DNA from 3 places in the Halobacillus litoralis genome. Region 2 is predicted to be linked to each of the others. Evidence: riboswitches for the same ligand, from Rfam matches in the RefSeq annotation. Region 2 holds a riboswitch; each other region holds the start of a gene.
The links. Region 2 has a riboswitch for thiamine pyrophosphate ahead of thiT (energy-coupled thiamine transporter ThiT). Riboswitches for the same ligand answer to the same signal wherever they lie in the genome.

Region 1 (10,260 bases), 760 kb from region 2:
GAGTTTGTCATGGATCCACTGCAATCCCCAATCCGGGAAAAAGCGCCGGAAGAAGAGGTTTTTATTATAAAAAGCTCCTAAAAAAGAGAGGTGGGGGTCGAGTGAGGACACTTCTCCCATGAAGATCAAATCCACGTCTTCGCTCATGTCTTCGGTATAGAAATTGGAAAAGTTGAAGGGATGCCGCTCGAAATGGATGCCGTACTCCGCTCCGCTTTCCTCGAGCCATTCCGCTTCTTTCACTGCACTAGGAAATTCAAGATGAAACAGCTTCAACGGTTCTCCCGAATAGCCGGATTTTTTCAACAGCTCTGGAATCAATGCGCTCTTTTTCTCCAAGTGTGTGGATCGTTTTGGCGTGAAGCTGCTGGCTTCTACATACTGATGATCACCAGCCGGTTCAGTCGGATCTCCGAAGGCGCGCCAGCCGAAAGCGTCCGCCATTCTTCCGATATCGAGAAAGTGGTAGATCGCTTCCCGGAAATGAGGGTCCTGGACGATGTTGTCTTTATGAAAATTGAACGTCAGGAAGCGGAAACCGGTCTCGACTTCTTGCTTCTCGGCAGGATTCACATCTTCTCCGTCTGCCACTGTGAAATTGATGATGCTCGCCGCTTCCTGGGAAACTTTGAAAAATTGGACCTCATCAAGTAACGGACGTTCTTTGAAATACCCGTCGAAAGCGGCGAGGACGAGCTTGTTCTCTGTGTGCTCTTTCAAGTAAAAAGGTCCGGTTCCGATCCACTCGTGTTCATTGAAGGGCGTTCCGGAAGGGAGGATGCACAAATTCGATGCCGCCATGTATCTTGGGAAAAATGGGTTCGATTCGTCCAAATGAATGATGACTTTATAACGGCTTGGACTATCAATGCTCCGGATGCCTTCTGTCAGCCAGGACGTGGAGGCTTCCGTGTTCATTGCTCTCGATAATGTGGATTGGACATCCTCACTCGTCAGCTCTTCGTCATTATGGAACCGCACTCCTTTACGTAAATAGAACGTCCACGTCCTGGACGAGTCATCGACTTCCACATGATGCGCGATATGTGGGAGAATCTCATCCTTTTCCGCATCATATTTCAGCAGCGGATCACCGAGCTGTTCAATCAGATGGGCTTCGAACGTGATCGAAACTTCCAGTGGATCGAGGGTCGTCAGTGACCGTGCGATGAAAGCATGGAGCACGTCTTTCGGACTGCTCTGCTCCCTGTAGCTGAACATTTTGCGGATATCATAGGACGCTTTGGCGATCCATGACTTCGGGATCGGCAGGCGCAGCAGATGGGCCGCTTCATCCAGCTCGTCCCGCTCGACACACGCGGTGACGAAATCCTCCACTTCCTTTTGGAACGGTTTCGGAAAAAGGAGGGTGGACCGTTTTCCGCGCCCTTTGCCGGGAATGTACGTCAGCTTTCCATTCGCTTCTAGATCCTTCAAAATTCTCTTCGCATTTTTTTGTGAGCAATACCAAACGGCTTCAAGCTCCTGCAGTTTGAATGCGATCGTTTGGGCTGCTTCTCGTTCATACAGGTGGGCCCTCAGTGAAAAATACCGTTCGTCAAGCATCGATACACCTCCTAAAAGGGGACAGATTTTTCTAAATTGTACCCTTTTTACCCCTTTTTGGAAAGTCCATAATAGAAGGAACAAAGGGGGAGGTCACATGTTCAAAGAATTGCATCCCAACATCCGGATCCGCATTTATACATCATTTCTCAGCCGGGTTGTAGGAGCCGCTGTGTTTCCATTCATGGCCATCTATTTTACAAAAGAAATCAATGCGACGGTGGCAGGCGTTCTGCTGCTGATTCAAGTCGCGGCTCAGTTCCTGACGGGTCTTTATGGCGGGTACTTAGCAGATATCATCGGCCGGAAACGCTTGATGGTGACAGGGGAGGTCCTGAAGCTAGCAGCTTTCATCGGCATGTTCCTAGCGAACTCTCCGTGGTTCCAATCCGCATGGGTGACGTTTTTCATGCTGCTGCTCATCGGAATAGCCGGAGGTCTTGTGAACCCCGCGGCCGAGGCGATGCTCATCGATGTCAGCACGAAAGATTCTCGGGCGTTCATGTATGCGATCAACTACTGGGCGATCAACATGTCGATGATGATCGGACTCATGATCGGCGGCTGGTTTTTTGAGAGGAACCTGTTCGAATTGATCGCTGTCCTCCTAGGGATCAGCTTGTTGACGCTCTGGATGACGAGTACGAAAATCACAGATACATACGTCGTGAGCGAAGAGAAAGTGAGGGAAGGGTACGGACTGAAGCCGGTTTTGAAAAATTACAGCCTCGTCATGAAAGACATCCCGTTCCTCGCGTTCACAATCGGCGGGATTGCGATCTTAGGCATCGAATTCCAGCGCAACAATTTCATTTCCGTCCGTCTCGAACAGGACATCGCATCAAACATGATGGACCTTTTCGGACTGTTTTCTTTCGAACTGGACGGCATCCGGCTGCTCAGCCTGCTGACGGTCGCAAATACCTTGTTCATCGTTCTGTTCACATCACTTTTCTCAAGATGGATCAAAGGGAAAAGAGAAGAACCGATCATGTATGCCGGCTTCGCCTTGTTCGGACTGGGCTATGCTTTTCTTGCGTTCAGTAATCACATCCCCAGGGCTCTTCATCGCTGTCATCGTCCTTTCGATCGGTGAATTGCTGTATGTCCCGACAAGACAGTCGATCCTTGCCGATATCGTCGATGATACGCGCCGGGGAGCTTATATGGCTTTCAACGGCCTGGTCTTCCAGTTCGGAAAAATCCTCGGAGCCTTGGGAATCATCATCGGGAATGTCATCGGAGGGTACGGCATGGCTGTGCTTTATGTCGGACTCGTGTTTGTAGGCATCCACTTTTCCAGAATGGCGATTCGGCGTAGGAAATCACCGGAAGAAATCGTCCTTGAGGCGAGTGGTTCATAAGAAGGGAAGACAGGAGAGGGAATCCTCTCCTGTCTTTTTTTTGGATAATTTAAGATGAATTGCTAATATTTTGAAACGTAGAGCCTTACTCTTCCGTATGGAATGAGTAAGAGTAATAAAACGGAGGGGTAGTTTATGGAAATGATCAAAAAATATCTAAAGCCAATATTCTTGGTTGGCATCCTACTATTATCTGTAGGCTGCACCAATTCGGAAGACGCAGAGACCAATGCAGAAGAAAACGGAAGCGAAGAAAACATTCGTACGGTTCTACAACATAAGTTTACGGGTCCCAATGAGGAGCAGGAAAAGATTATCAAAGGGTATGATGGAGACATCGAAAAGTCAGTCAAGGCGTTGAGTGATTACTACATGGAACACTTCAAACCCTATATGAGTGAACGTTTTTTTGAGGATTATGTAGTAAATACGAACCAGGCCATGACTTTCCTCCGCATGGCATACCCTGATTATCAGATGGAAGTCGAAGACATAGATATGGAGGAAAAAGAAAACTATTACACCTTCACAATGAACGTATCCTATACGGATAATAGTAGTGAGGAAAGTAAAACGATGAATGTAAAAGGGCATGCACAAACGAATGAAGACGATCAATTATCGAGTATAAAATTTAGTAACTTCGAAGAGATTCGCACTTCCTTAGAAGGAAAAGAATAGACAATAGCAAACAGCCCCCGGCTAAAAACCGGAGGCTGTTTCATGTTACAGCTGTCCATCATACCTAGGAAAAGTAACCGAAATAGACCGAGACCGCAATCGTCGCCCCGAGCATCCCGAACATCATCACCGGGAAAAGCCAGTCTTTCCGCTGCACCTTCATCGGACGGTAAAACGTGCGGGCCTTCGCACCAGTGAATCCTTTCGATTCCATCGCAATCGCTGTTCGTTCCGCTTTCCGTATCGCACCGGCCAGGAGGGGAATCGCGAACCGTTGATACTGAAGAAGTTTTTCCTTCCACGAATCCGGCCGGTTGACCCCGCGGATGCGGTGCGCCGCACGAATCTGTTGGAATTCTGTCTTCAACATCGGGAGAAAGCGATACCCGGCCAGCACGCCGTAAGCGATTTTCGGTGGCAGCTTCAACTGTTGGATCAAACTCAAGATGAAATGGACCATGTTTGTCGTGAAAAGGAACAGCAGCGACAAACTGGCAAACGCAAGGACCCTCAGACCCAGAGCCGTCGCTGTCCAAATGTCTTCCGTTGGGAACTTCATCCCGAGGAATGAAACGGTTTCGGAAGTCGCGGAGGCGGTGTCCGAAAAGACGATCGTCGTCCAGAACATCCCGAAAGCGAACAGAGTGAACGGAATGAAATAATACAGGTAGTATCTTTTTTTGAATGTCCCGAACAGGAAGGTGACAAGGACGGTCCACACGATGTAGAGCAAAGGCGTGACCGGATCGAATACGAAAGCGAGGAGGAAGACGGTACCGATGATCGTCAAAGCTTTGACGGTCGGATTCAAGTCATGAAGAAACATACGCAGTCTCCTCTCGCTTCAAAACGGCTCGCTTCCATTGTTCTCTCGGAGGCAGTTCCAGGTTTTGGTCGGCCAAATCTGGACGAGCCCAGAGTTCTTCCGGCTGACCATCGAAACTGAGTTCGCCTTCGTTCATGACCAGCACTCTTGTCGCGTATTTGTCCACGAGCTCCATATCATGCGTGATCATGACGATCGTCGTCCCGTTTTCATGTTTTTCTTTCAAGAGCGACATCAAATCTGAGGTCGACTTTTCATCCTGCCCGAACGTCGGTTCATCAAGGAAAAGCATACTCTGATCTTCGACAATCATCGTTGCGACACTCAAACGCCGTTTCTGTCCCTGGCTGAGAAGGAAAGGATGCTGATCCTCCAATCCATCCAGCCGGCAGAACTTCAGTGTTTCTTCGACGATCCTGGTCCATTCCGCTTCCTTCATTCCTGCATGCCGGAGACTGAAGGCGACTTCCTCATAGACGGTATCCGTAATGAACTGGTGTTCCGGGTTCTGGAAGACATACCCGATCTCATGCCGCATTTCATTCTCTTTCCATTTCTTCAAGGAGCGGCCGTGCAGGGAAACCGTCCCCTTGCTCGGAGGCTGGATGCCCGCAAGGATTCTCGATAAGGAAGATTTCCCGCTCCCGTTTTCCCCGACGATCGCCACCCATTCCCCCTCATGAAAAGTGACATGGATGTTTTGCAAAATCGACTTCCAGTGCACATCCTCTGCTTTCAACAACACTTTCCCAACAGATTCTGATGGAGGGTTTTCTGGTGAAGCACAGGCCGGCATTTCTCTGATGTGAAGCGGGTAGGGAGGCGTCCATTCCTGTTCCAGAGCTGTCCTTGTTGCGTAATGAAGCTGGATGCCCATCTCATGAATGTCCCGGGCGTAGGTTTTCAAGTGGTCGTGAAGCGGACCATCGTGGGCGATCTCTCCCTTTTCATTGATGATGAGGACCCGTTCCAACAAGTCGAGCCAGCCTTCCAGCTTATGCTCGATGACAAGCAGGGTGAAAGACCGTTGCTCTTTCAAATTTTTCAAAAGATCGATGAATTCCTGCCTCGCCACCGGATCCAAATTCGCTGTCGGTTCATCGAGAATCAGCACTTCAGCCTCCATCGCAAGGATGCAGGCAAGAGCGACTTTCTGCTTCTGACCGCCGGAAAGCTCGGAGATGTTCGCCGTTTTGTAAGCTTCCATCCCGACTGAGCGTAAAGCCGTATCTACTTTTTTTACCATCGATTTATAAGGGGTATTCAAGTTTTCAAGCCCGAAGGCTACTTCATCTTCAACGGTGATCATGCAGAACTGCGTCTCCGGATCTTGGAAAACGACGCCGACATTCTGCGCCATTTCACCGGCGGGGTAGGCGTCGGTCCTCTGTCCTTTCACATGGACTTCTCCCTCCATGGAACCGTCAAGTTCCCTCGGGTAGAGACCGTTCAAACAGTGGGTGAGTGAGCTTTTCCCCGACCCACTCGGACCCAGGATCAGCATGTTTTCTCCTTTTTCGATGGAAAAATTCAGACAGGACAGCACTGGTTTCTGCCTTTCCTCATAATGGAGGGTGAGATCCTCGACGCGTATCACTTCCTGACTCATGCCGCGTGCTTCCTTCGGTGTTCTTTTCCGAGAGCGAAGCTTGAAAGGACACCTGTCTTCGCTAGGGCGTCACTGAGTGCTTTGCCTGCGACACCGGAGATGATGGCGCCGCTGATGATGCGGGTGATGAACATGGCGAGGACGTACCCTGTACTGAGTGCTGCGTAGCCGGAAAGGAAGTAACCCCAGACGAAGCTGAACACCGCAGCCATCACCCCGGCAAGCATGAGGGTGAACAGGTCATAACGCTTGTACCTCGTCATGGCGAAGGCAGACTCTGCCCCGAGCCCCTGGATCATCCCTGAAACAAGAAGCATCGGACCGACCGCATTGCCGAGCAGTACTTCGACCGCGGCCGCAATCGTTTCGGATAAAAACGCAGCACCGGGTTTGCGGATGATGTAAGCGGCGATGATCGATACGATGAACCAGATACCAAAGATGAGATCATAGCCGATCGGTCCGAAAAAGCCGACGAGGATTTTCCCGACCGGAAGGAAGGCCAAGTACACGACCGCAAAGACGACAGATAGGACGGACATGACGACGATTTCTTTCAGTTTCCAGCTGTTCATGAGTGCTCATCCTTATGAGAAGGGCTGTTGGCAGAGACCGTTACGGTCATCACGGTATGAGAAGATCCGCTCGCTTCCGTCTCCCTGAACACATCCTCAAGTCCTGTGAAAATGTCGCGCGTATCCCCGTCGAGGCGGGTGGAATAGTGGGCAGGAGTGACTTCGACGCCTTTTTCTTTCATCGCTTCGATCTGACGGTAAATCGTGTCCATATAATCGCCGCCACCCATCGGATACAGGGAGAACTTCGCCGCAATGCGCTGTTCGATGTCCTTGGATTGTGGCTTGTTCAATACTTCCTCTGATTCATCCATATGGACATCTCCGGACGAATCTCCCGGACAGCCGATGGAAAAAGTCCCTTGAAAAGCGACATGGACGCCCGTTTTCGCAATATGTAACAGAATCGCTTCGGTGACATCGAAGACGTGCTCCATCCGGCCGCGCACCGTCGTTGTGACGTCGTCCGTTTTCATCCACACTTTCGAGCTGTCCACCTCACGTAAGCTCGCTTTGATATAATCCACGAAGTTGTCCGACATCGGGTGCACGGAAAAAGAGCACCCCGCGATTCTTGAAGTTCCACAGTTGTTTTCCATTTCTAATTCCTCCTTTTTTTGAGCACAAAAAAACTGCATCCCACGGGAATGCAGTCTACCAATCATAAAGGAAGAACCAGTCAGGTCCTTGTGAATGACGACCGCACTTCCCCACGCTAGTATTATCTAGTTCGGGTTCCAAGGGTCGGAATTTCTCCTCTCAGCCGCTTCAAGCAGCTCCCCTAGTGCAAAACGCGTATGCAGTTCTTGTCCATTGCTTCCATCGTAGCCGAGAGTCATAGATTTGTAAACCATCTTTTTCTAGAAAATAAAAGGACCGGTTCCCCCAGAGGGCGGACCCGGTCCATGCCTTATGCTTTCGACAAGCGCAACTTCATTACGTTCTGATTTATGAAACAATCAATATACGGTACGCGTTCATAAGGATAATAAGTGACGGAGGTCGGCGTCAATTCCATTAGTTGATACAGGTCCTCCGTGGAAGCCACATCATTCAACACTAATTGGACGTCTTCACCAGTCAACGAGGAGAACTTGGCCGAAGTGTAACCTTCATTTTTCATAAATTGGAGTAAATCCATAGTAGTCTCCTTATTATCTGACCTTGAACATTAAATTTTCCCTGAATAGCAAATCTTGAAACATAAATCTTTAAAAATCAATTGGCGACAACTCTCTAACTGCTATTCTACTATAATAAGAGGTAGGAAGGAAGCAAAGAATTTCGACAATAAAACAGGCGCTTCGCCGCGCCTGTTCGTTCTTCAATAATAAGGGGAAATCATCAAGTAGACGATGACTCCGGTAAGACTGACATACAGCCATAACGGCATCGTCCATCGTGCGATTTTCCGGTGCTTGTCGACCTTCATCGCAAGCCCGCGGAACAATGTAAGCAGGGCAAGAGGCACGATGAGTGCAGCCAGTACGATATGGGTGATCAAAATGAAATAGTAGATCCCAGCAACAATTCCTTCACCGCCGAACGATGTCGACTCCGCCATCGAATGGTACGTCAGGTACGAAACAAGGAAAAGAGCCGTCGACGTGAAAGCAGCGAAAATGAAACGCTTGTGCCATTTCACGTTTTTTCTGATGATCATGAACAGCGCCGCCGTCAGGAAAACGAACGTAAAGGAATTCAAGACCGCATTCAGGAGGGGAAGGAGTTTAATATTGAACCCGAGATCCCCGTCAACATTCGGTAAAAACAATAAGGCCACAACGATAAGGTTAATGGCGATGGAAAGCCCCACGACCCATGGGACGTAATTGAATTTATTCATGGTATCGATCCTTTCTCAAAACTCTTTATATAGAATCCTAGTTAAGTATAAAGAAAGTGAGGGGAGAATGCTATGACAGAAAACGCACAATTTGTCGAATGAGCACATCCGTTTGAAAGATCTCCGGGAATTTGGTCGTAGGCAGGGATGAAAGAAGAAAAGGCGTTGACAAAGAGATGGGGCAAAAGCTCCATCTCTTTTTCGTCGTTCTGGGTGAATGGGCAAACCGATGACGACGAAAACCCATAGGATACTACACAGAAAGGAGGGACTTCTATGTCTGAAAGAAACTTGTTCCTCAGATTCATAGGCACAGGCCTTGAACTTATCGTATCCGGCTTCCTCGCCATCCTCTACACAGCAACACAGGACACAGGCCGCGGATTCGATCCGAACCCCGTCTTTTGGAAAGCCTTCATCATCATCCATGTAGCCCTTCTCATTGTCATTCCGCTACTTGCGAAAGGGAGGACGATCGGCATGCTGTTGACGCACCTCACCATCGAAACGAATTCAGGCAAGCCGCTGAACATCATGCAGATTTTCATCCGTGTCATTCTGGGGTTCGGTCCGGTCATCCTTACCCAGGGAATGTGGTACTGGATTTCATTCGTCACCGGTTTGATGGATTCGAAAGGGAGAGGGTGGAGTGAGATCATCTCTTTTACGACGATCAAATGGAAAGAGCCTCCGTTGGAATAAGAGGCTCAGGCTACCGCGGCTTTCCGGTATCGGAACAGGCGTGCCCCTATAAAAATGAATGTGATCAACACAAGGATCCACATCGCATCACGGTAAGTAGAATAGGATAGGGACTGGATCCAGTCATGATAAAGTTCAAGGGCGAGCCAGCCGATAGGGAAGATTGGTGCCGCTTTTGCATAGGAAGCGTTCAGCACCGCCTTTCCTTCTTCCGTTTTTCCCTTCCTGCCCCAAGTAAAGCGTAAAAGATACACGAGCGTTACTAGGAAGATCGGGGTCAAAAAAAGCCCTCCAAACATCATATTTATTTCTCCTTTCTTATCTATTGGTTTGATCCAAGGATTCACCCAAGGGATTTCTTTGTCTTTTTAGGCTACTGTTAAAGTACTGGCTAAGGTGATATCTACAGTCATGATAATAACCTCAGATAGAGAATCCTAATGAGCAGGAGATCCGTTCGATTTTTCAACAGATTATACGTTCTTTTGAGCTGGAAGGTTTCATGAATTCCTGAATATTCCTGTTTTTTATGGAAAGGAAATCCGGTCCGGGGTAACCAAGTGACAAACGTAAACACGAGGAAGATGATGTTCAAAGTCTTTACTATTAGAAGATAGGCGAATAGTTTAAAAGATTAGGTGATGAACAACGCGTAAGCATGGTTAATGAATACATAAGTATTGCTTTTTATGGTCAGCTATACCATCCCGGATCCTTACGTATACGTTCGACGTTAATCGATCAGAACTAGTGAAACATAAAGCACCTGCATTCTATCAAATTATAGACGCTTAGGCTTTTTTCTATTCCTATCAAGTTCCATTTATCTGCATGATCCAACTGTAGCTGAAGAAGCGGTGGATAATTTTACCTAGTAGGCTGTCGAACAGGCACCCACTACATTCTTGCATACGATGATAGTAAAAAGTATTAAGAGAGTGATAGTATGTATAACAAACAATACAAGGAGTGCTGTAACTATTGTGGATTAGCACTATGCTGCTGCCGATGCGGTCCTCATCCACCTAAATGTTCGAAGCGCTCTAAAGGGTACTTTCTTTGCTGTATGACATGTAAAAAGGGACCGTGCT
Region 2 (10,260 bases):
AGTTTCGTGTCTTGAATGTTTCCGAGGCCGGGCTCGTCGCCGAAGTCTGTCACGATAATATCACCTGAGAAGATGTTCACGTTCAGGCGGGAGCGCCCGTCCGGATCGTTTCTTACCGTCACATTTTTTTCGCTGTACAGGCGCTTCAGCATATCGAGATCGTCTGGGGAAGAACTGCATGGATAGTACGGCAGTGTTCCAAACAACATCCACATGTTGTCATCCCGATGGTCAAGAAGCCGGTTGATGCCTTCCCGCATTTGTTCCAGGCTCAACGTCTCTAAGCTGCTGGCAAAATCCACGGGATACATCGGGTGAATCTCGTGGCGCGCACACTTCATTTCTTTGACATGATCATGGATGGATTCAAGGTAAGGGAACGTACGACGGTTGAGCATCGTTTCTGCTGAAACCATCACGCCTTCTTCAGAAAGCCGCTGCGAATTTTCCACCATACGATCAAAGAATTTCTTACGGTTTTCTTCGGAGGGTTTTCGTTCCATACGGGCAAACCCAGTATGGATAAATTCTTCGATCGTTCCCCAGTTGTGGGAAATATGTAAAACGTCCAAATAAGGAATGATCGGGATGTAACGCTCATAAGGAAGCGTCAAGTTCGAGTTGATTTGTGTCCGCACTCCGCGTTCATGGGCGTATTTCAGCAGAGGAACCACATAATTTTCTACTGATTTCTTAGACATCATCGGTTCTCCGCCCGTGATGCTCAGCGTCCTGAGGTGAGGGATTTCATCGAGACGCTTCCTGAGCAGGTCCATCGGCAGAGCCTCGGGATCCTTTGCTCCGAGCGTATATCCGACCGCACAGTGCTCACAACGCATGTTGCAGAGCGTCGTCGTCGTAAATTCAATATTCGATAACGTCATTTTTCCGTGTTCTTCCACGTCCATATACGCTTCCCACGGGTCATAAGATGGGATAAGCGCCTGAAGCTTCATGTTCGTACTCATAAAATATGAAACTTCCTTTCTATTCAAATTTATTCGGTCGATAACCTTTACCATTCTATCATTAATATGCCTAAAACCATACATTATGTATCGGAATAATACCGTGATCTGCCTGTACGGAGCTGTTTAGGTTTCCGGGAAAGAGGAGAATAAGGGTGTGACAGCGAATGATATGGGGTAACGATTAGCACAAGGGGGAGTCAGATTATGAAACAAACCGTACTCATTACAGGCGCATCCAGTGGATTCGGTTTCCATACAGCAGTGAAATGTGCCGAAAAAGGATTTCGTGTCATCGCCACGATGAGAAATGTACAAAAGGCAGCCGCCTACCAAACACTTGATGAGGAAGTACGCAACCGCATCGAAGTGTGGCCTTTGGATGTGACAGATGAAAAGTCCATCGCGCGTTTTTCAAAGAAAGTGAATACGCTGGAACGCCTGGATGTCCTCGTGAATAACGCGGGCTATGCGGTCGGTGGATTTCTTGAACAGGTGCCGCTTGAAACATACCGTAAGCAGTTTGATACGAATGTCTTTGGAGTGATTGCCGTTACGAAAGCGGTTCTGCCACTGATGCGTGCCCAGGGAAGTGGGAAGATTTTAAATGTCAGCAGTGTGAGCGGATTGATCGGTTTTCCAGGGCTTATCAGCTTATGTTTCATCCAAACACGCATTGGAGGGATTATCGGAAAGTCTCCGTTTCGAAGTGAAACCGTTCGGGATTGATGTCGCGCTGATCGAGCCAGGCTCTTATCAGACAAATATTTGGTCGACAGGACTTGAAATGCCGGAAGAAGTCCAGGACCCTGAATCTCCTTACGCCGATTACATAAAAGGGTTGTGGAATGCTTTGAACAGTGAATCACACGGCAACCCTCAGGACGTTTCTGATCTGATGACCGGACTGATGGAAAAAGAAACGCTCGTGAAACTCCGCTATCCCATCGGTGCCGGAGTGCGGGCGAATGTGTGGTTCAAACGTTTACTGCCGTGGAAGTGGCTGGAAAAAACGGTGTTACAAAAAATTCTAGGAAAAGAGAAAGCCAAAGGAGTGGGGTTGAATGGAAAAAGTGATACATGGAGCGGAGGAGATGCGCTTCGAGGGTAATGAAGTCGGCATTCTCGTCTCTCACGGGTTTACCGGGACAACACAGAGCATGAAGCCATTAGTCGAAGCGTATGCAAGGTCAGGTTATACCGTCTGCTGTCCGCGGTTGAAAGGGCACGGAACGACCCCAGAGGACATGGAATCGACCTCTCATATGGACTGGGTGCAATCCGTAGAAGAAGCTTACACCTGGTTGAAAGAAAGGTGTTCGAAAATATTTGTCGTCGGGTTATCGATGGGGGGAACCCTTGCGTTGTATATGGCGAGTGAACACCGGGATATTGAAGGCGTCATTCCGATCAATGCAGCTATCGATATACCAGCACTTGAAAATAGTCAGGGAATGGACGAACGATTTATAGATGCGATCGGTTCCGATATCAAGGATCCGGAAACCGTTGAACTGGCGTATGACCGCACGCCGGTGAAATCGATCGGGGAGCTCGTCACGTTGATGGGTAAAGTGAAGGACAGGCTTGACGAAATCCACTGCCCGATCATGATTTTCGTATCGGATGAGGATCACGTCGTTCCACCTCACAATTCAGAAGTCATATTCGAATCGGTGTTTTCTGAACATAAAGAGATCATCCATCTGGAAAACAGTTACCATGTGGCCACACTTGATTATGATAAGGATATGATCATCGAGCGCACGCTGGAATTTTTCCAAATGTACACGAACACGAAATGATTGCCCGGGAAATAGAAAAGGTTTTGTAATCTAGTAAAAAGTTTATTATAATAGAGACAAATCAAGAAAAGTAAACGGTATAAAGCCTTCAAGGGGAGCCTCCGGCTGAGAGTGAACATTTCGTTCTGACCCTTCGAACCTGTCAGTTAGCACTGGCGTAGGGATGGCGGCTTTTTTGATGGTGCAATGCAAAATTGGGACTCCTCCATCAGGAAGCTTCCCTATTTGGCGTTGCTTTTTTTGTGTCTTTTTTTAGGAGGAATGTTGAAATGAGAAATCGTCGCGTTTTATTTCTCGTAGATGTTGCGATCTTTTCAGCACTCGCATTATTGTTGGATATCATCCCGTTTTTATCTTTTAAACTGTGGGCGCAGGGAGGATCAGTTTCGTTTTCGATGGTCCCTGTGTTTATCATGGCCTTTCGCTGGGGCTTGAAAGGGGGCGTCACCACCGGCCTGCTACTAGGAATCTATCAAATCATGACTGGCGCCTATATTATGACCCCTCTCCAGGCGTTTCTGGACTATGTCGTTGCCTTTGCTGTAATTGGAGGGGCTGGTTTAGTGGCGAAGCCGCTATGGAATGCGATCAAAGCGAAAGAGTCCCGTCGATTGGTCGGATGGATCATTGTCGGCTGCCTGATCGGAAGTGTGCTGCGCTTTTTTGGACACTTTTTTGCAGGCATCGTTTTTTACGGCGAGTTCGCCCCGGAAGGTCAGCCGGTCTGGTTGTATTCCCTCGTCTATAATGGTGGATACATGCTGCCCGCGTTCATCTTAAGCAGTATCGTCGTCAGTCTCCTATTCGTAAAACGACCAAAACTATTAAGCCATTAACAAAAAACCCCCCTCTCAATGCTCCGACATCGAGAGGGGGTTTTTTAATTAAAATTCATAAACTCTACCGATTGTGGAAGACTCAGCTTCGAGATAACCGGGGCTCGTTTGCCGTATAGGAATTCGGGGGTGGTTGGGAAGCAACTCGCTTTCCTGTGGGGGAGTGGCGAGCTTCCTCGGGCTAACGCCCTGCGGGATCTCGCCGATCTCCTTTCTCCCACGGGAGTCTCGCAGCTTCCCAACCACCCCATTCGATGTAAGTGAGAAACGAACCCCTTTACCAAGTTGGATTTTTTCCACTATCCCACTGTTGGAAGCATAAAGAGCTCGGTATCAAGCTCTCAGAATTCAAACACTTAGGCAGGGGGGGTATATTCATACCCTCACCAAACGGAATGACTGCTTATTCGAGAAGTGGTTTCGAGACACTCATTAGGTAAAGGGGCGGAGGGAAACGGTGAGACTCCTATGGGGTGTGCGGGACAGGTGAGACCCCGGAAGGCGTAGCCTGAGGAGGCTCACCGCCCGCCCCATGGAAAGCGAACTGTTTCCCGGAGGGCCTATCCACCTTCAAACATCTCGAAACTGAGTCTTCAAGAATCTCAATACACTGCACGAATTTATTTTTTTCTCCGATCAAGGTTTGAAACGGGCCATTATAGTGAAAATAAAATAAGCACTCAAGTTGAGGAGGCTACATAATGAACCGTTTAAAACGGATTGGAAAAAGCAAGTGGTTTTGGATCATCGTCATCATTATCGCTATTTTAAGTGTCATGATTGCTTATCATACTTCATGGAAAGCTCTGCCTGAGGGGATTTCTTATGAAGGAGAAACGCACCAGATGGAAAACATCGAGTTTTTCCGTGATTTAACATACGAAAATGAAGCAGGCAAGACAGTACATGACCTACAGGTTTTTGAAGAGATCAACCAGACGATCTCGGAAGCTGAGGACTTTATTGTAGCGGATATGTTTTTATTCAATGGCTACACGAACGGAAAAAACGAGTTCCCGAAGATATCCGAAAATTTAGTGGACGCCATTCTAAAAAGAAAAGAGGAAGTTCCTGATTTGAAGGTCGTTTTCATAACGGACCGGATCAATACGGTTTATGGATCGTATGAGTCGGAGACAATCAAACGCCTCGAGGATGGCGGGGTCGATGTAGTTTTGACCAATTTGAATAAGTTGAGAGATTCGAATCCTTTATACTCGAGCGTTTGGCGGCTTTTGTTTTCATGGATGGGTACTGGAGACAACGGATGGATCAGTAACCCTATGGCCAAAGAAGCTCCAGATGTAACGCTCAGGTCCTATATGAAATTGTTGAACATCAAAGCGAATCATAGGAAAATTCTCGTCACAGAGAAAAATGCGATTGTCTCGACAGCGAATCCCCACGATGCCAGTGGTTATCATGAAAACGTCGCCTTCAAGATGACGGGGCCGATCATCAAAGATATTTTAGAAGCTGAAGAAGCGGTGGTTAACTATTCAGGTGAGGCTGATTTTCCTGATTATGAAAATCGTGATTGGGAGGAGCAGGAAGGGCCGATCACTACACAGTTTGTCACAGAAGGAAAGATCTACAGATCGATTCTTGAAGAATTCTCCAAAGCTGGTAAGGGGGACACCGTCTGGCTTGGTATGTATTACTTAGCCGATAAAAAAATCATGAATTCCATCGATGAAGCAGCCAACCGTGGAGCTACGGTGAACATTGTGATGGATCCAAACAAAAAGGCGTTTGGTCATGAAAAAACCGGCATTCCCAATTTACCTGTGGCTGCCGAGTTACAGAATTTAGGTAACGAAAATATTCATTTGCGGTGGTATGATGTCAATATTGAGCAGTACCATACGAAGATGCTGTATATCGACCATCCTGAGGAAGATGTCATCATCGCCGGGTCGGCGAACTATACGCGTCGTAACCTTTCCAACTTAAACCTGGAAGCCGATGTTGTCATCAAAGGGAATGGGGAAGAGCAAGTGTTCCATGATGTCAATGATTACTTCACCCGAATATGGAGCAACGAAGAGGGACATTATACGGCAGATTATAAAGAATACCAGGACAATTTAACATTCATCCGTTATGCCACCTACTACTTGCAGAAGTGGACATGGTTTACCACATACTAATAAAAAGGGAGCGCACATACCGTGCGCTCCTTCTTTTTATCATAAGGTTTCTGCTTTGGACGGGTTCCTTACAATCAAAAGAACTTTCCCTTCATCCAAGTCTTCTTCGTATTCTTCTGCTTACTGTTTAGAAAGGCCAATCGTATTGGCGTTGACGTTTTTGGCGATGCGGTCGGTATTATAGCTGCTACGGTATGAAATGTACCCGGTTAGATGTGGATGAAACGTGTGAATGGGCAGAGGTTGCTTCAGCAAAAAGTAAATCTATCCATTAAAAATTCATAGAACAACTAAACTTGAGAGAGAGATCTATGAAGCTTCTGATTGGTCAAACGCAAGCCGGAAAGTTGCAGGAATTTGTCCAACCATCTCGAATTACATACAAGATTGGAGGGAACAAAATGAATGCAAAGATTATCGCTACGTTTTCTATTTGTGCACACGATCCTGAAACAGGGGAGTGGGGCGTTGCTGTGCAGTCGAAGTTTTTAGGTGTGGGGTCGATTGTCCCATGGGCAAAAGCAGGTGTAGGGGCTGTCGCTACGCAGGCCTTTGGCAACCCGCAGTACGGACCGGATGGACTGAAGCTGCTTGAACTAGGGCTTTCAGCTGAAGAAGTGATCGATCGGTTAACTTCCGACGATCCTCAAAAGGAAGACCGCCAAGTCGGAATCGTCGACGCGAAAGGAAACGGGGCTACATTTACAGGGAAAGAGTGCTACGAGTGGGCTGGCGGCAAAGTCGGCAAACATTATGTGGCTCAAGGGAACATCCTTGTGAATGAAGCGACCGTCACCGATATGGGCGAAGCTTTTGAACAGGCGGAAGGTTCTCTTGCGGACCGTTTGATGACTGCAATCAAAGCGGCTCAGCGTGCGGGGGGAGACAGTCGTGGGAAGCAATCGGCAGCCATCCTCGTCGTTAAAGATAAAGCAGGATATGGGGAGCTCAGTGACGTCGCTGTTGATCTCCGTGTGGATGATCATCCGGAACCGATTGAAGAGCTTGACCGTATCTATAAGCTTCATCAACTCTATTTTGGGGCGTCAAAGCCTGAGGAAGTGGTGGAAGTGGAAGGGAATATAAAGAAGGAGGTCGAGCATCACCTCCGTCGTCTCGGTTACCTCACTGCAGAGAACGTAACTCCTGATGAGTTTTACCATACATTTACGACATACTTGCACACGGAAAATTTCGAAAGCCGTGAGCAGGAGCGTGGAAAAATCGACTTGAAAGTCCTGGAGTACATGAAAAATCAATAATTGTGATAAGCCGTACATAAGATGTGCGGCTTTTTGATTATACATTCTTATGAAGGGGAAGAAGAAACGCCGATTCTTTCAGAAGGAAACCGGATGGAGTCACCTTTCTCTAAAAAGGATTAGACTAGGGCTTTAAATGCTCTTGGTCTTTCTCGATGAAATCTATAAAAGCGATTGCAAAAACGACCTTCCCGGTATAAAATATAATTAAAGCAGGTCATCTGATGACCTTACTTTTATCCAAGTTTTGAAAGCGTTGACATTAAGTGTGATGGGGGAGGATTTATATGATTTTATTCGTGGCATTAAGTGCGATACTCGCTCCTTTTATCTTTTTGGTCCTTTTACGGATGCCGGCAAAAAAAGGGATGTTGTATAGCGCGTTGATTGTGATCGGCCTTGCATACCTTGTCTGGGGTGTGGGGGGAAGGGTGATCGCTGCCTCTATCCTTGAGGGGGCACATAAGACGTTGACCATCCTGTTCATCTTATTCGGTGCGATTGTCCTTTTGAACACGCTGCGAAGGACCGGAGCTGTGGACCGGATCAATCAGGGATTCCGGAGCATTTCCAAAGACATGAGAGTCCAGATTGTCATCGTGGCCTTCTTGTTCGGTGCCTTGATCGAAGGGGCCGCAGGGTTTGGGACACCGGCTGCTGTAACAGGGCCGTTGATGGTGGCTTTAGGATTTTCCCCGCTGGCTGCCGCAGCCATTGCGCTTATAGCGGATAGTTCAGCGGTCTCTTATGGAGCTGTCGGAACACCGATTCAAGTCGGGTTGAGTAATATTCCGGGGGCGGATCTTTCTTTTTACAAAGATATCGGAGTCCATATCGCTTTTTTTGATCTGTTTGCAGGAAGCTTCATTCCTCTTATTCTTGTGGTCATCCTAACCGTCTTTTTTGGCAGACAGCGTAAGCTCAAGGATATGACGCAAATGATTCCCTGGACCCTCTTAATCGGTTTCACCTATACGTTGTCCGCTTATCTTTATGCCAGTTTGTTCGGTCATGAGTTCGTTGCCATTTTAGCTTCTTTGACCGGCCTGCTCGTCGCCACCTTGACGGCCAAGAAAGGTTTTCTGCTTCCTGATGAACCATGGCAGGAAGCCCTTCAAGAGGAAAAAGGAGCCGATGAACCTGTCTCTATGAGCTTGTGGGCGGCCTGGGCACCTTATGTGATCATTGTCCTGCTCCTGCTTGTGACAAGGATCGTTCCAGCGGTCAAAACATTCGCTTTGACCTGGGTTGATCTTTCCTGGGCGGATATTTTAGGTGTAGAAGGCATTACATCCTCCTGGCAAGTGCTTTATTCTCCAGGATCTGTACTCGTCTTTGCTGCCCTTATGGCGGTCGTTGTGCAAAGGAAATCCTTTGACCGCTTTACAAAGGCGGCGAAAGAATCTGTTCTTTCCATGAAGGATGCGGCTTTAGCTTTAGTTGCGACACTCGCTCTTGTCCAAGTGTTTACGAATTCAGGGATGAACGCGCAGGACCTTGTGAGCATGCCTCAGTACATTGCCCAGACTCTTGCCGGGGGATTCGGTTCCATGTGGGTCATGGTGGCGCCATTTCTTGGGCAGCTCGGAGCGTTCATTACCGGAAGTGCTACGGTATCCACTCTGACGTTTTCACCCGTTCAGTACAGCATTGCCGAGGAAACAGCCCTAGCCAAAGATACGGTGTTGTCCTTGCAGGTCCTTGGTTCAGCGGCAGGCAATATGATTTGTGTGCATAATGTTGTAGCCGCTGGTGCGGTCGTAGGACTCGCAGGCAAAGAAGGGGATATCATAAGAAAAACGATTGGCCCTGCTTTGCTGTATGGACTGCTTGTTGGAACGGCTGCTCTCATTTATCTCTTCTTTACTTAAAACCGCTTTCTCTTTTAAAGGGTATGGTTTTCGATTAGAATAGAAGCAAGAGGCAAGCGAAACTTTGGAGGAAACAGCATGAATTATAAACCGATCCGAACGAAAAAAATATACGAACAAGTCGCCGATTCTCTTTTGGATTCATTGAAAAAAGGGGAATTGAAGCCAGGAGACAAACTGGACAGTGTCGAGAGTCTGGCCGGCAGTTTCAGTGTGGGAAGGTCGGCGATCCGTGAGGCTTTAAGCGCACTGAGAGCCATGGGTATTCTTGAAATGCGCCAGGGAGAAGGGACGTATGTGAAGGCCTTCGATCCTTCCCGGTTTTCTTTACCCGTATCCGTCGCCTTTTTGATGAAAAAAGAGGATATGAAAGATTTGATGGAAGTAAGGCATATCCTGGAGGTTGGCGCAGCTGGGACAGCATCCAGGACGAGGCATGAGGATGACCTCAGAGCGATGGAGCAGGCCCTGGCGGATATGGAAAAAGCGAAAGGAAATGGCGAGCTCGGTGAAAAGGCGGACCTCGAATTCCATATCGCACTTGTTCAGGCAACGCAGAATCAGATTTTGATCAATCTGATGAACAGCGTTTCTGAAATTATGGTGCAGGCCATGAGGGAAACCCGCAAACTTTTGCATACGCCTGAAGGAACGAGCCGCTTGCTTGAGCAGCATAAACAAATTTTCGATGCCGTCAAAGCTCAGGATGAAGCGTTGGCCCAAGAGGCGATGGTCCATCACTTGCAGAGTGTGGAAGAACATTTAGCTGAATATTTATCATGAAAAGGATTCTGTTGTCAGTATCCTTTCTTAAAAGTTAAGTCATCTGATGACCTTATGTGTAAAGGGAGGACATAACCGTGAAAGTATCATTATTTATCACCTGTCTTTGCGATACGTTCACACCAGACGTGGGGAAAGATACCGTCCAACTGCTGGAACGTTTCGGATGTCAGGTGGATTTTCCAGAGAACCAGACCTGTTGCGGTCAACCGGCATTCAACAGTGGGTACAAGCAAGAGTCGATCAAAGCGATGAAGCAGATGATTACAGCCTTTGAAGCATCCGACTACGTGGTCGGTCCTTCCGGTTCCTGTGTACAGATGATTAAGGAGTATCCGCATGTGTTGAAGGATGAACTTGAGTGGAGCGAACGTGCCCGGGCGGTCGCGGACAAAACCTATGAACTGACGCAGTTTTTAGTTGAAGTTTTACAAATAGAAGATGTGAAGTCGACGTTCCAAGGGACCGCGACGTATCATCCGTCCTGTCATATGACACGTCTCTTAGGTGTGAAGGATGCGCCGAGAATTTTACTGGAAAATGTGGAAGGATTGAATTTGATCGAGCTTCCGATGAAAGAAGACT
Region 3 (10,260 bases), 1.7 Mb from region 2:
ACAAAAATGGACAGTGATCACCCGCTCCGCCATTACATTGAAACCTACGAAATAGGAGATCAGAAATGCTATCAGCTTACCATTTTATCGAACTATAAGAAACAGGGATATATCCTGTTTAAGCCCAAGGACGAAAAGGATCTAACATGGGTGAACCTTCACATTTTGGAGCATGCGCTGACAGCTTGTGCCTTATATTTCGTAAAAGAGAACGCCATTGAAATGACTGAAATAAGGCTTAAGGATAACTTTTTGCTTGATTTAGCCAAGCGGGAGAGGGAAATGGACAGAGCTCTGTTATCAAAAGCACAGCTGCTTGGCTATGACCTGGAGAAGCCCTATATTTGTCTTGTCGGCCACATCCGTTTCGTACAGCCGGAGGAGGAACGCTCCTCTTCAACGATGCCTCAAGTCAAATCGTCATCGATCAACAGTCGGAATTATTACATTCAGAAGGAAGTCACCCATGCAGGGGATGCGCTGCACAGGAGGACGATGACCACTTTTGATGAAGGGGAGGTGATCGTATATTTGGAAACGGATCGCCTGGATTACGGCGAAACCGCGAATCAGTTTCTCGATCTGATTGAGCGGAGGCTTCATGAGTTATTGAAAGGGATTACGATTAGCTGGGGTATTTCCTGTCATAAAGGTGGGTATCAGTTTTTTCATAAAAGCTATGAAGAGGCGGAAACGGCTTTGAAAATCGGTCAGCAGCATGAAGAAGGGGAGCGGACGTTTTTCAGTGATACAAGAATGAATCGCCTGCTCATGGCGCTGTCCCACGAAGAAGAAATCGGAGCGATTGTTTCAGATACATTAGAAAAGCTGATAGATTATGATCAGAAACGGCAGACAGAACTGATTCATACGTTTATGGTCTACAATAAATACAACAGCAATGTCAGCCAGACGGCCCGTGCGCTGAATTTGCACCGGCAATCTTTGCTGCACAGATTGAGAAACATTGAACATTTGACCGGACTATCTCTTCTCAATGCTGATGACCTCTTTTTGCTGGAGCTTAGCGTAAGGTTATGGCTTTTGAAAAAAGTGGATGCATAGAGCGCTCCCTCAGGATAGCGCTCTATTTTTCATCTTTGACGGTCGTTTTCCATTCGCCCTGATTTGTCCCACGTCGGTCCAATTTGACAGTCCACTGGTCGGATTCTTCATCAAAAGAAAGCAGAGAAACGATCAGCACATCTGTCTGTTCTGGTTCTGTCTCGGATAAAGCTGTAGAAAGAGCCTCGGAAGCTTTTAAATCCGCTCCCTGCACTTCACTCATTTCGAGCTCCTGGACTTTTTCAGCAGTGGCTTTTTCGGGATAGGATTCAGCGATATCTCCGTCCACCCAGACTTCGACCTGTTTGCCGACCCACAAGCCTTCAGGAGCTCCAGATACCCACATGGCACGTCCTTCCTCCCCTGATCCATCATCCATCGGGGTGACAACCAGGATGCTATCCTCCTCTTGATCCATCACAAATCCACTCATGTCCGGATCGGAGACTTCTGCTTCCACTTCATTCTGGTCTACTTCTTCTGTCTTTGAGAGTCCACATGCACTAAGGGATAAAAAGAAAACCATGAATATACCAAGCATCCATCTCATTTTCATCATTCCCACACTCCTTATCTTCTTTTGTTGACGTTTGATCGGGAGGAAAAGTTTCACATGACAGAAACATCCAACTTTGTTATGATGAAAATCACCAAGCGAATAAGTTTATGAAACTACTAGGGGAGCCTGAATGGGCTGAGAGGAAAGCGAGCAAGCTTTCTGACTCTTACGAACCTGATCTGGTTAATGCCAGCGGAGGGAAGTAGTCTGACGATACGTGTATCGACTTACTGCATACCAGGCCAGGTCCTCTAAGGATCTGGCTTTTTTATTTGTTTCCATTCAACTCCCATACGGAAAGGTGGTGGAATATGAAAAACACAAAGTTACTCACAACGATGGCTGTACTTGTTGCCATTGGAACGCTCGGGGCTCAATTTCTCTGGTTCCCGGCTGGAATTGCAAAAGCTTATCCTGTCCAACATGCGGTTAATGTGGTCGCGGCGGTGGTGCTTGGACCCGTCCCGGCGGTCATGATTGCTTTTGTCATCGGGCTCTTACGTTTTTTATTAGGGCTCGGCACCTTTCTTGCTTTTCCGGGCGGAATGTTTGGTGCATTGTTGGCAGGGCTTTGTTACCGGATGTTTGAAAGAAAAAGTTCTGCGGTGATTGGTGAAGTGCTGGGCACTGGAGTCATCGGGGCTTTGGCATCTGTCCCGATTGCAAATGTCTTGATGGGAAGTTCAGCTGGTGTTTTTGCGTTTGTTCCTTCTTTTGTCGTAAGCAGTGTCTCGGGAGCATTGATTGCTGCCTTCATTTTATCACGAGTGAAAGTTGAAAAGATGATCTTACAACCATAATACACGGAAACTGCTAGGGGCGCGAGTATTCGCTGAGATAAGGACATATTCCTTGGTCCCTCAATACCTGATCCGGGTCATGCCGGCGGAGGGAAGTAGTAACAATCCCCTTCTGTCCTCTAGTAGCTTCCGAGAATAATAGGAGGCTCTATCATGTCTTTTTCCAATCAATTAAGAAAAGAAAATCAGGATATCTATCAAAGAATCTTCTCCCATCCTTTTATCCAAGGCATCGGAAAAGGGGAGGTTCCAAAAGAAGCCCTCATTCACTATATCAAGGCTGATTATGAGTATTTGAATGCCTTTATGCACGTCTATGGAATCGCGATTTCCAAGTCTCCTTGCAGGGAAGACATTCAATTGTTTAATGAACAAATCGATTTTGTATTAAACAGTGAAGTTCACCCTCACAACAATTTTTGTGAACAAATTGGCGTTCCCTATGAAAAACTGCAAGGGTATCCATTGCCGCCGACCGCTGATCACTATATTAAACATATGCTTTTTCATGCCCATCATGGAAACTTGGGTGAAATAGTAGCAGCTTTGCTCCCGTGCCCTTGGACCTATTATGAAATCGGGATGGAGCTGATGAACACCTATCATCCAGAACCTGATCACCCCTTCCTCCCGTGGATTGAGTTTTATGCCAATACGGAAGTGAAGAGTCTGACGGCAGTGTTATGTGAACGGCTTGATCAGTGTGCTGAACGTGCGTCTGAACTGGAAAAGCACCGGATGAGAGAAGCCTTCCGAAAAAGTTGTCAGCTGGAATACGCCTTTTGGGATATGGCTTACACACAAGAGCAATGGCCTTGTGAAAAGGAGGGTGTGAGATGACGAAAGTATCATGTGCGTTGACGATCGCCGGAACAGATCCGAGCGGAGGAGCGGGTATTCAAGCAGACTTGAAAACGTTCCAGGAGCTGAAGAGTTACGGCATGAGTGTTGTGACCTCAGTTGTTTCTCAAAATACGACAGGTGTGAAGGATGTCCACCACCTCCCGGAAAACTTTATTATGAGTCAACTGAAAGCTATTTCTGAAGACATGCCTGTTCATGCATTGAAAACAGGAATGATTGCAAACAAGAATATGATGAGAGTCATTAGTGAATGGTTGGATGAGGTAGAGGCTCCTTACGTCATGGACCCTGTCATGGTTGCCCAGAGTGGGGACCCGTTGATTGAAAAAGAAGACCAGCGCTATTTGAAAGAATATCTTGTACCAAAGACATCGCTTGTCACTCCCAACATTCCGGAAACGGAAGTGCTTGTTGGAGGGAAAATTGAAACTGAAGCAGATATGAAAGAAGCGGCTGAAGCAATCGTGAAAGACTTAGGTGCGGATGCGGCCCTTGTGAAAGGGGGCCATCTTAATGGAAGAGCGGTTGATTTTTTATATGATGACGGGCGTGTCTATGAATTTGAATCCGAACGTATTGATTCTTCAAATACGCACGGCACAGGGTGTACGTATTCAGCAGCCATTACGGCTTACCTGAGCTAGGGGCACGCTTTGCCACAAGCTGTCAAAGAAGCCAAATACTTTGTAACAGAAGCGATTCGCCACTCTTTCAACTTAGGAAAAGGAAGCGGACCGACCAATCATTTTGCTTTACGTGAGGAGGTTTTCAACAAATGGCTGTAAGTGTTATCGATAGAGTAAGAGAAAAACGGCCACTGATCCATCACATTACGAATTCGGTCGTCATGAATTTTACAGCGAACGGACTTCTTGCTTTCGGCGGATCCCCGATTATGGCTACTGCTAAACAGGAGGTTGAAGATGTCACCCGATTGTCTCAAGGGCTTTTATTGAATATCGGGACGCTTCATGAAAACAAGGTGGAAGCGATGATTCTTGCAGGGAAAGCAGCGAATGAGATCGGCATTCCGATCGTCCTCGATCCTGTCGGCGCCCCTGCAACCCGCTATCGTTCAGAGGCATGCCAGCGAATCTTGCAGGAGGTGAAGCCGACCGTCATTAAAGGGAATGCCGGGGAACTCGCCCATCTCGTCGGTCAGGATGTGGAAACGAAAGGGGTAGACTCAACAGGGAAAGCTGACCTTGAATCCATCGTTCGCCTGGTAGCAGAAAAATACCAAACTGGAGCCGTCTGTACAGGTGAAAGGGATCTCGGATGCATGAGAGGAGAGGTTTTTGTCAACGAAACGGGTCACCCGCTTCTTGCTCAAATTACAGGATCCGGCTGTTTGTTAGGTTCCTTGCTTGCAGCAGGCTTATCTGTAAAAGGTGAGCCTAAAGTGAAGGTTTTGGGAACATTAAGCCATTATGGCCGGGCGGCCGAACATGCTGCGGCTCATCCTGATGTGAAAGGACCAGGGACATTCATTCCGAGGTTTGTCGATGCTTTATCCATGGGGGATAAAACATGAAAGCTTCTATTCTTAGAAAATACTTCGTTATGGGCAGTCAAAACTGTAACAAAGATCCATTGAGCATTTTGGATGAAGCGATCCAAGCCGGAATTACATGCTTTCAGTATAGAGAAAAAGGGGAAGGGGCACGAACTGGAGAAGCGAAGTACAGTCTCGGCCATAAGATCCGCCAACGTTGTGCTGAAGCAGACATTCCATTTATCGTCAACGATGACGTTGAACTTTTTGATGTGCTTAAAGCCGATGGAATCCACGTGGGACAGAGTGATCGAAGTGTGAAAGAGATTCGTTCAAAATATCCAGATGCAATCATTGGATTATCAGTATCCGATCGGAGAGAATTAGAGCAAAGTCCTGTCCACCTTGTCGACTATTTAGGTGTGGGGCCGATGTACAGGACAACCACGAAGAAAGACGCCAACCCTGTAGCAGGGCCTGAATGGGTGAAGGTCGTCAAAAAAGCGTTTCCTGACATGCCCGTAGTAGGTATTGGAGGCATTCAACCTGAAAATGCTGATAAAGTGATGGAAGCAGGAGCAGACGGAGTCGCTGTCATTTCAGCCATTACACACGCGACGGATATACCGGCAGTTGTACAAGCGATATAGCAAAAAGGAACTCATGCCGAAGCATGAGTTCCTTTTATGCTGTGAAGTAGGATGAGTCCCACTTCACACACAAACCTTTTTACTCCCAGGTTTTTGATGACTATTAAACCTAAGTCTTCCACCAATCAAATTCTAATAGCTGTATAGCTGAAGATATGTTGGACTTAGTATCTGAAACGACTGACTTGTTCCTGAAGATTGCCAGCTTCTTGAGCTAATGTTTCACTCGCAGATGTAATCTCCTGGATGGATGCATTTTGCTGCTCTGTCGTAGCGGCCACGTGCTGGGATTGTTCCGAAGCCTGGACAGCAAAGTTCTTAACCGCTTCAAAAGACTCTACGAGACTTTGAATATGATGAGTCATCGATTGGATGGATCCTGTGATATCGTTCATCCCTCCAGACAGATCATGGACATCTGCCGTAATCGTTTTAAACGTTTGTTCAGCTTCTCCGACCACATTCACCCCGGATTTGACAGCATCATCACTTTTATTCATAAACTGGACGGCTTCATGGGTTTTTTGTTGGATATCATGTACCAGCTCCATGATGTGATTCGCCGATTGACTGGACTGCTCGGCCAGTTTCCTCACTTCCTCGGCTACTACAGCAAAGCCCTTTCCATGTTCACCTGCCCGAGCTGCTTCAATGGCTGCATTCAACGCGAGCAAGTTCGTCTGTTCAGAGATATCTGTAATCAGAGATACGATTTTGCCAATTTCATTGGATTTTTTCTCGAGAACCTGAATTGTACCACTTGTGGTATTGGTATGATCATTGATTTCATGCATTTGCTGTAGGGCAGTATGAATAAGATTCTCTCCTGATCCGGATGTTTCAGCGGTCTGATTCGACTTTGCTGAGAGGTCGATCATTTGTGTGGAAATGGCTTGAATATTTGATGATATATCATGAATCCATTCGGAAGATTCATTGGCATTGTCCATCTGTTGATCAGATCCTGCTGCTACTTCTTGAATAGCTGTGGTTACTTGTTCTGCCGCAAGTGAGTTTTCTTCCGCGTTGGCATTCAATTGTTGGGAAGCGGCTGCCACTTGTTCTGAAGAAGCAGAAACAGACTGGATCAGCGCCTTCAGGTTGTTTTTCATTATATTAAAATTTTCCACGAGCACGCCTATTTCGTCCTTGTTCGACACTTGAAGGTCGGCTGCGGTGAAATCTCCTTCAGCAATCCTTGTAGAGTGGTCAGATAACTGTTTGATCGGTTTTGTTAAGCGATTGGAGAAGAACCATATGATGATGGCACCTAAAATCAACGATACTCCAAGCGTGATTAATAATGTGTTTAAGATCTGACTGGCTCCGCTGTTGAAATCCATCATGTATGTGCCTGAGACGATAATCCAGCCCCAAGATGGTTCGTAAAGGGAGTAGGATACTTTAGGGGCAACGGTGTCAGGATCCCCCGGCAACGGCCATTCAAAATAGGTGAAACCGCCTCCGTTGGTTCCATTTGCGATAAGCTCCTGTGCGACCATGACTCCATTTGAGTCTTGGGATTCCCATATATTTTCCCCTTCAAGGGAAGGGTGGGCTAATTCGGTTCCCTTTTCATCCAACACGAAAAAGTAACCGTTTTCACCAAGGTCAATAGTTGAACTGATCGGACGAGTTCCATCTTCCTGCATGGGTCCGAGGAGTTGTTCTTTTACTGTTTCTTGTGCTTCTTCCAGGGAGAGGTTCCCTGCCTGAACCGATTGATTTGCAATTTCAATCATGTCCACCGCTTGTTCTACACTGTTTTTCAGGTTTGTCTTTCCAAGTTCATCAAGACTTCCTTTACTGGACTGGTAGCCGATCAATCCAATAATTAATGACGGGATAGCCAAAAGCAACAATCCCATAATGAATACCTTTGCCCGGATTGTCCGGTTCATTTTCCAAAAGCTTCTCATACTCCAAACCCCTTCTTCTGTGTCTTTTCTCTCTTTTCCTTAATATCGGAAGAAGGGGATGGATTTATATACGTGGCACAAAATTTGTAAATGTTTCGTGTGGAAAGTTTAAACCTTGCTTTGCAGACTGTCCCCAGGGTGAAGAACAGGTATATCGATATGAACCGTATCTGGATACTTAATTCCTGCCCCTGTATTGAGTACGACCACTTCATCCTCTGCAGAAATCCAGTTTTCTACTCTTAACTTTCTGGCAGCAGCAAATGCTGCAGCTCCTTCTGGACAGACAAAGGCCCCTTCTTTTTGTGCGATTCTTTTTTGCTCTTCCAACAGTTCCTGATCGCTGACGGATACAGCACATCCATTCGTCTCATATAGAGCGTCAAGAACGAGGAAATCCCCAATAGCTTTTGGTACATTGATGCCGAACGCAATCGTTTCAGAATCTTCCCAGAATGATGATTCCCTACGCCCTTGCTGCCATGCTTCCACGATCGGAGCACAGCCTTCAGATTGGACAGCTACGAGCCTTGGCATCCGGTCTTCAGCAATCCAACCAAGCTCCTGTAATTCTCTCAATGCTTTATGAATGCCAATTAATCCGACGCCACCACCTGTTGGATAGAGGATGACATCTGGAACGTTCCATCCTAATTGTTCGGCAATTTCCAGCCCCATTGTTTTCTTTCCTTCGATTCTGTATGGCTCTTTTAGTGTGGATACATCGTAGAGCCCGGATTTTTCTACAGCTTCTGCTACGATTTTACCAGCATCGCTGATGAGTCCGTCCACGAGAAAAAGGTTCGCCCCTGATAGCGCACATTCGTTACGAGTGATTTTCGGTGCGTCGACGGGCATGACGATGGTCGAATCCATAGATGCTCTTGAAGCATATAAGGACCAGGCGGCTCCGGCATTCCCATTCGTCGGCATAGCGAGTTCTTTCACTCCCAGTTCTTTCGCTTTCGATACGCCTACCGCAGCACCTCTTGCTTTGAACGATCCAGTAGGGATAATGCCTTCATCTTTCATATGCAGTGTACGGATATTCATGTCTGCTTGAAGAGTGGGGAGAGGGATCAACGGACTCATGCCTTCTCCTAAAGTAGTTTTGTATGTAGGGTCCAGGAGTGGTAAAAGTTCATGGTAACGCCAAAGGTCGGGGCTTCTCTCTTTCAGTTGCGCAGGAGTCCACGCCTCTTTCAGTGTGTCTATATCATAGCTTACGAGTAAAGGAGATCCGCATGTACATAGATGCTGAGGTTCGTTTACTTTAAAGGTTTCCTCACATTTCGGGCAGTACAAATGAGATAAGTAACTGTATGTCATCATTATCCTCCTTCTATCCGGTTATTCGTATCTTAACATAAGAAGTTGATGGAAAGGTTTGTGACGACATTGTACTAAGGACATCCTCAAAACTTCATACACTTTTTACATTACAAGAAAAAATATCTTTGAATACAATGAAAGTACAGTAGTTTAAAAATTCAGAAAAATAGCGCGGAGGGGATGAGATGGTTCTTCCTTTTGACATTTTAGAGTATCACCAGCGTTTGGAAAAGACGAAGAAACGTATGGCTGATCAAGGAATTGACGTGCTTTTGATTACAGACCCGGCAAACATGAATTACCTTTCTGGTTATGATGCCTGGTCTTTTTATGTACACCAAATGCTTGTGATTATCATTGATGAACCACAGCCGCTATGGATTGGCCGTTATCAGGATGCGAACGGTGCACGGGTGACGACGTGGATCTATGATGAAAATGTCATTGCTTATCCGGACTACTATGTTCACTCAGATGTTTATCATCCGATGGATTTCATCTCAGATATTCTGCTTCAGATCGGTCAAGGGAAGAGGAAAATCGGGGTTGAGAAGGATCATTACTACTTTACCGCCAAAGCTATGGAAAGGTTGAAAAGGGGCCTGCCGAACGCCACCTTCCAAGATGCTGACCTGCTTGTGAATGGTGTCCGGATCGTTAAGTCTGATCAGGAAATCGAGTATATGAGACGGGCAGCGCAAATTGCGGACTTAGCGATGACCAAAGGGGTGGAAAGCATTTATCCAGGCGTACGGGAATGTGATACTGCCGCTGAAATTTACTACCACATCGTCAAAGGGACTCCGGAGTTTGGTGGAGAATATCCAGCGATTGTACCACTGCTCCCGACAGGGGATCATACTTCTATACCTCACCTGACCTGGTCAGACAGGCCTTTTGTGAAAGGCAATGCTGTCATTGTCGAACTGGCTGGGTGTTATAAGCGCTACCATGTCCCTCTTGCCCGTACCGTTTCCATCGGGGAACCGAATGAAAAGATGAAACAAGTGGCTCCAGTCGTTTTGGAAGGTATTCAGAATGTACTCAACACGGCAAAGCCTGGGGTAACCTGTGGAGAACTTGAAGAAGTGTGGAGAAAGAGTATTAAAAAGCATGGCTATGAAAAGGAGGCCCGTTTAGGTTATTCCGTAGGTCTCAATTATCCACCAGATTGGGGAGAGCATACAGCGAGTATTCGAAAAGGGGACTCGACTGTCCTGCAGCCCAATATGACGTTTCATCTGATTCCGGCTCTATGGTTCGATACGGACGGAATTGAAATCAGTGAAACCTTCAGAGTTACAGAGTCTGGCAGTGAGCGTTTCACCACTTATCCGCAGGAGTTAATCATCCGTGATCGTATGGATTTAAGCGGACAAATCAGCTGAAGGGGGTAGGGGAAATTAGACTTTTTGAGCGAAAAGATATTGAAAAGGTCATTCGTCTCGACACAGATCTTATTAAAAAAATGGAAACAGCCTTCACCTCATTAGTGGAGAAAGAAACAACGATGCCACCGATCATGCGAGTGGATGTGCCTGATCATAATGGTGAAGTGGATATCAAGTCCGCCTAC

Region 1: another riboswitch for thiamine pyrophosphate. It lies ahead of LC065_RS13230 (Ykof family thiamine-binding protein); the one in region 2 lies ahead of thiT (energy-coupled thiamine transporter ThiT).
Region 3: another riboswitch for thiamine pyrophosphate. It lies ahead of thiW (energy coupling factor transporter S component ThiW); the one in region 2 lies ahead of thiT (energy-coupled thiamine transporter ThiT).

What each region holds. Positions count from the first base shown of each region.
Region 1 covers NZ_CP129016.1:2,577,064-2,587,323, forward strand. Annotated here, with positions in the region: gene LC065_RS13195 (ABC transporter substrate-binding protein) at 1-1,566, opposite strand, end outside; gene LC065_RS13200 (MFS transporter) at 1,664-2,662, shown strand; gene LC065_RS13205 (MFS transporter) at 2,601-2,930, shown strand; gene LC065_RS13210 (hypothetical protein) at 3,066-3,611, shown strand; gene LC065_RS13215 (energy-coupling factor transporter transmembrane component T family protein) at 3,676-4,437, opposite strand; gene LC065_RS13220 (ABC transporter ATP-binding protein) at 4,424-6,046, opposite strand; gene LC065_RS13225 (ECF transporter S component) at 6,043-6,621, opposite strand; gene LC065_RS13230 (Ykof family thiamine-binding protein) at 6,618-7,220, opposite strand; TPP riboswitch at 7,312-7,414, opposite strand; gene LC065_RS13235 (hypothetical protein) at 7,532-7,762, opposite strand; gene LC065_RS13240 (DUF420 domain-containing protein) at 7,946-8,467, opposite strand; gene LC065_RS13245 (RDD family protein) at 8,744-9,169, shown strand; gene LC065_RS13250 (hypothetical protein) at 9,175-9,471, opposite strand.
Region 2 covers NZ_CP129016.1:3,332,953-3,343,212, reverse strand. Annotated here, with positions in the region: gene yfkAB (radical SAM/CxCxxxxC motif protein YfkAB) at 1-968, opposite strand, end outside; partial or broken gene LC065_RS17090 (SDR family oxidoreductase) at 1,173-2,079, shown strand; gene LC065_RS17085 (alpha/beta hydrolase) at 2,033-2,773, shown strand; TPP riboswitch at 2,855-2,954, shown strand; gene thiT (energy-coupled thiamine transporter ThiT) at 3,043-3,609, shown strand; gene LC065_RS17075 (phospholipase D family protein) at 4,311-5,759, shown strand; gene LC065_RS17070 (DUF1028 domain-containing protein) at 6,161-7,021, shown strand; gene LC065_RS17065 (L-lactate permease) at 7,309-8,892, shown strand; gene LC065_RS17060 (FadR/GntR family transcriptional regulator) at 8,971-9,675, shown strand; gene LC065_RS17055 ((Fe-S)-binding protein) at 9,753-10,260, shown strand, end outside.
Region 3 covers NZ_CP129016.1:1,115,868-1,126,127, forward strand. Annotated here, with positions in the region: gene LC065_RS05815 (PucR family transcriptional regulator) at 1-1,065, shown strand, start outside; gene LC065_RS05820 (DUF3221 domain-containing protein) at 1,088-1,624, opposite strand; TPP riboswitch at 1,733-1,842, shown strand; gene thiW (energy coupling factor transporter S component ThiW) at 1,936-2,424, shown strand; TPP riboswitch at 2,430-2,535, shown strand; gene tenA (thiaminase II) at 2,578-3,264, shown strand; partial or broken gene thiD (bifunctional hydroxymethylpyrimidine kinase/phosphomethylpyrimidine kinase) at 3,261-4,073, shown strand; gene thiM (hydroxyethylthiazole kinase) at 4,064-4,822, shown strand; gene thiE (thiamine phosphate synthase) at 4,819-5,433, shown strand; gene LC065_RS05850 (methyl-accepting chemotaxis protein) at 5,598-7,352, opposite strand; gene LC065_RS05855 (threonine synthase) at 7,461-8,681, opposite strand; gene LC065_RS05860 (M24 family metallopeptidase) at 8,870-10,072, shown strand; gene LC065_RS05865 (cyclodeaminase) at 10,087-10,260, shown strand, end outside.